One region of the Pedobacter sp. MR22-3 genome, then DNA from elsewhere that is predicted to be linked to it. Evidence: riboswitches for the same ligand, from Rfam matches in the RefSeq annotation. Region 1 holds a riboswitch; the other holds the start of a gene.

Region 1 (2,414 bases):
GCCGCGTTTCCTTAAAACCTTTCGCTGTTGACACAGATATCCGGTTATTATTTACCCATAGCCCATTTACCATTGATAATGTGTTTAATCAACCCGGACCTATATTTATACACAAAACAAATGTTGAGTCCTATGATAATATTCATCAATTTCCACCAGAAATTAAGGCCGATAAAGAAAATTTTCCATTATCGTTAATTGGCTATTCAAAAGATCAACAAATGATTTTTACAAAATTAGTGGATGATGCAGATGTTGATCATTTAATTGGTGAAATCTTCGATCAACATCTGGAAATCGACTACCTACATGCGAGAAATGCAGCCGCATGTTGTTACATCTGCAAAATTGAACGTGTTTAAATTCAATTCGAATATCATGATAATCAGACGCTACTCAGTAATGATATTGAATGAATGGAAACTAAATTCATCCTCATTAACCGCTCACCTAATGATCAAAACTCAACTCCTTCACCACTTTGCAAGGTGAACCAACTGCCAAAGAATTTGGTGGGATACTCTTAGTTACCACACTTCCTGCGCCAATGGAACAACCATCACCAATGGTTACACCAGGAAGCAATATGCAATCTCCTCCTATCCAAACATCATTGCCTATGGTAACCGGTTTTGCAAAACCAATGTGTTGATTTCGGTCTGCCGGATTAATGGGATGGCTTGCCGTATAAATCTGAACATTTGGGGCAATGAAAACATTATTCCCGATGGTTACAGGGCAACAGTCCAATAGCACAAAATTGAAATTGATGAACACATTGCTCCCAATTTTGGTATGGCATCCGTAATCAATTCTGACTGCTTTTTCAATATGAACGTTATCTCCAACCTGTGCAAATATTTTTCGCTGCAGGTTTTCTTTCGTTTTGGTATCTCTCGGACTGGTATTGTTAAATAAATCTACAAGCTCCCTTACCTGATATCTGATTTCAACCAATTCAGGATCATTGATGTTGTAATGCTCACCTGCAAGCATCTTTTCTCTTTCAGATTTCATATGTATTTTTCTTTAAAGGCCGAGATTCTTTCACAATATCATCACCGCAAGCTACGATATTAATAAAAATTTCTTAAAAATCAATACCCTATACAAATACTTTTATTGGTCTGAAAAGTTACACCCAGGAAGGTGAAAGAGCTATTTTAAGTACGAATACCAATGTAGTTTAGGGTTAATTTAAATGGCCTGTTTATTTTTCTTTAGGGAATAATTTGGCTATTCTAGAAACTTTTCTATAAGTTTACCGCAACTTTAGGGGTGTCCTTTGCGGACTGAGATAATACCCTTTGAACCTGATGCAGTTAGTACTGCCGAAGGGAAAAGTGATGACAACTCATGCATATGATGTTGTTTTTTCTTTCCTCCATACGGGGCCATTCCTAAAAGTTGATTTTTTTAGATATAGAATGGAAATCACCGTAAATCAACAACATTATCAGGTTGCCGAAGCTTGCAGCATGCAGGATTTAATAACCATAGTCTTAAATAAACCGGCTACTGGCATTGCTGTGGCGGTGAATCAGACCATTATTCCTAAAACCAACTGGGAAAACCATCTTCTCTGTCCCGGCGATCATGTCATCATTATCAAAGCTACACCAGGTGGCTAAACATAAACCTCAAAAAATGAAACACGAAAAAATTCCAAAAGATCAGGTTTTAACAACCACACCCTTTGCAGCCTCAAAAAAAGTTTTTGTACAGGGCGAATTGCACGATATCCAGGTGGCGATGAGGGAAATCACTTTAAGCGATACCAAACTGCATGGCCGTTTCGGAGAAACTGAGCCCAATGCACCGGTAACCATTTACGATACCAGTGGCCCTTATACTGATGTAAATGCAACCATTGATGTAAAAAAAGGTTTGCCAAGATTACGTGAGAAGTGGATCACCAACCGTGGAGATGTAGCACAATTGGATCATATCTCTTCTCAGTACGGACAACAAAGGCTAAATGACCAAAGCCTTGATCACCTCAGGTTTAACCATACTTCCAAACCTTTCCGGGCAAAGGCAGGCCGGAATGTTACGCAAATGCATTATGCCAAACAGGGAATCATTACGCCTGAAATGGAGTATATTGCCATTCGTGAAAATCAGCGGATTGATCTTTTAAAAGAACAACTTAAGGCGCAGCATGATGTGATGAATCATCAGCATCAGGGACATAGTTTTGGTGCCAATACACCAAAAGGTTTAATTACACCAGAATTTGTACGGCAGGAAGTGGCTGCCGGACGGGCAGTAATTCCAAGTAACATCAATCACCCGGAAATAGAACCCATGATTATCGGCAGGAATTTCCTGGTGAAGATTAACGCCAATATTGGTAATTCAGCGGTGACCTCCAGCATTGAAGAAGAAGTAGAAAAAGCAGTTTGGGCCTGCAG
Region 2 (2,414 bases), on a different contig from region 1:
ACTTCATAATATCCACGTCTTAAAACCTTTACCTGTAAATAAAAGATAGGCCGGTTTGTTCTTTTCGCAATCTTTTCAATCCCCAGCTGGATGGAGGCCTGTTGGTGTAAAAAGGTGGTCCAGTAATGTGACTCATCCTTGGATGGTGCCTGGTCGTTCCCAAAACTAAACATGCTCGGTTTATTTTTGCCAGCAGCCAAAGCCCGCATGGTCTGGCGCATAGCGATGAGCTTATTCCCGAAGCGGCTTCTTACTCCTTTAAACCATCGGTCAAAAACCGGATTGCTCAGGGGCTTGTAAATTGGATAATGCGCACAGGGGAAATTCAGGCCAAGACCTAAGGTACCCCATTCCCAGTTTCCGTAGTGTGCAGAGCAAATGAGGATGCTTTCTCCCCTCTTTAAATAAGATAGAGCAAGTTCCTTATTTTTAAAGACAAACCTTTTTTCAATTTCAGACCGCGAGATGCGGCTCATTTTTACCACTTCAAAAATCAATGAAGCCAGATACCGGTAATATTTCTTTTCAATATTGATGATTTCTTTAAGTGTTCTTTCCGGCAAGGCATTCTGCAGGTTCTCTCGGACAACTTTTCTGCGATAACCAATAATATGGTAAAGCAGCAAATAAACACCATCAGCCAGGACATATAAAAGGGATAAGGGGAGCAAAGATAATACCCCCAACAGCAATATACCCAAATGAGAAACGTACTTATTGATCACACGAGATTAGTTGAAGCATAAAATTAAAAAGGGTCTAAAAAATTTATGCCATGCTAATGTTAGATTTAAAGTGCTGCTTTCAGTTTGAACTTCAACTGACAAAAAATACCGGAAGTGATTAATTTTACCTGGTTATTTTATAAATAATTAAATAATCGTTAACATATTTTTATACATTTGCGCCATCATTGGGGGTGCCTTGTTTGTTATAAACACAAAAACGGGCTGAGATCATACCCATTCTTAGGTAGAAGGCTAAAGCTGAAAAGGAAGAAGGTAAACCCTCTGCCTTTAAACCCTCCATCCCTCTACCTTAGATGCACCTGATCCGGATAATGCCGGCGTAGGGATTGGAGTTATGGAAGTTTAACTAAAATCGGGAGTACCCCTATTTCTGATGGGTTTAACTAAAACAAAAAACATTGAAGAATTTACTTTTTACCGCGCTTGTTGCAATGTTACCTTTTCTGGCATCGGCACAAAATGCCATTACCGGACAAGTAACGGATAACAATCAAAACGCCCTACCGGGTGCAACCATCAAAATCAAAAACCAGCGAACTGCGGTATTAAGCGATGCGGATGGCAATTATACCTTAAGTAATTTATCGAACGGGAATTATATCATTCTGGTCAGTTATGTGGGTTATAAAACGCAGGAAAAACCGATCACGCTTAATGGAAACAACGTATTAAATTTCACGCTGCTTCAACAAAATTTCCTGGCAGATGAGGTAATTGTTCGGGCCACACGGGCGAATGAAAAATCAGCTACCACCTATAAAAACGTAACCAAAGCCGAGATTGAAGAAAATAATTTCGGACAGGATTTGCCCTTCATTCTGCAGAACACACCAGGAGTGGTGGTGAATTCGGATGCAGGCGCAGGTGTAGGCTATACCGGAATTCGCATCCGCGGAAGCGATAACAGCCGGATTAATGTCACCGTAAATGGTATTCCCGTTAATGATAGTGAAAGCCAGGGAACTTTTTATGTTAACATGCCCGATTTTGCCTCTTCGGTAGATAATATCCAGATTCAGCGTGGTGTAGGTACCTCTACCAATGGCGCAGGTGCTTTTGGTGCCAGTTTAAATATTCAGACCACAGCCAGTGAAATGGAGCCTTACGCCGAGGTAAATAATACCTATGGCAGTTTCGATACCTGGAAAAACACGGTAAAAGTAGGGACAGGTTTAATCAATAATCGTTTTAGTTTTGATGGCCGCCTGTCAAGAATCAGTTCTGATGGCTATGTTGATAGGGGAGCCTCACTCTTAAAATCATACTTTCTTTCAGGTGCTTATCATGGCAATAAAGATTTGTTAAGGGTAAACGTATTTGCGGGATCGGAAAAAACCTATCAATCCTGGAATGGAATACCTGAATCAAGATTAAACAATGATGTTGCCGGAATGCAGGCTTATATAGAAAGGAATGGTCTGAATGCTGATGATGCCGCAAACTTACTAAATTCCGGCCGCCGGTATAACAGTTTTACTTATCATAATCAAACGGATAATTACTGGCAAAATCATTACCAGCTGCTGTATGCAAGGCAATTTTCTGATCAATTCTCATTCAACGGGGCTTTGCACTATACAAAGGGAGAAGGATATTATGAGGAATTCAGGACAGATAATAAGCTAAGTGATTATGGTTTAAACCCGGTTATCGTTGGTCAGACAA

Evidence for each region. Region 1 has a riboswitch for thiamine pyrophosphate ahead of thiC (phosphomethylpyrimidine synthase ThiC). Riboswitches for the same ligand answer to the same signal wherever they lie in the genome.
Region 2: another riboswitch for thiamine pyrophosphate. It lies ahead of OQ267_RS03285 (TonB-dependent receptor); the one in region 1 lies ahead of thiC (phosphomethylpyrimidine synthase ThiC).

The regions. Positions count from the first base shown of each region.
Region 1 is NZ_JAPIVF010000007.1:24,290-26,703, reverse strand. Features, by position in the region: gene OQ267_RS17975 (DUF1203 domain-containing protein) at 1-362, shown strand, start outside; gene OQ267_RS17970 (sugar O-acetyltransferase) at 451-1,017, opposite strand; TPP riboswitch at 1,265-1,357, shown strand; gene thiS (sulfur carrier protein ThiS) at 1,317-1,631, shown strand; gene thiC (phosphomethylpyrimidine synthase ThiC) at 1,648-2,414, shown strand, end outside.
Region 2 is NZ_JAPIVF010000001.1:760,463-762,876, reverse strand. Features, by position in the region: gene OQ267_RS03290 (lysophospholipid acyltransferase family protein) at 1-725, opposite strand, end outside; TPP riboswitch at 1,019-1,093, shown strand; gene OQ267_RS03285 (TonB-dependent receptor) at 1,148-2,414, shown strand, end outside.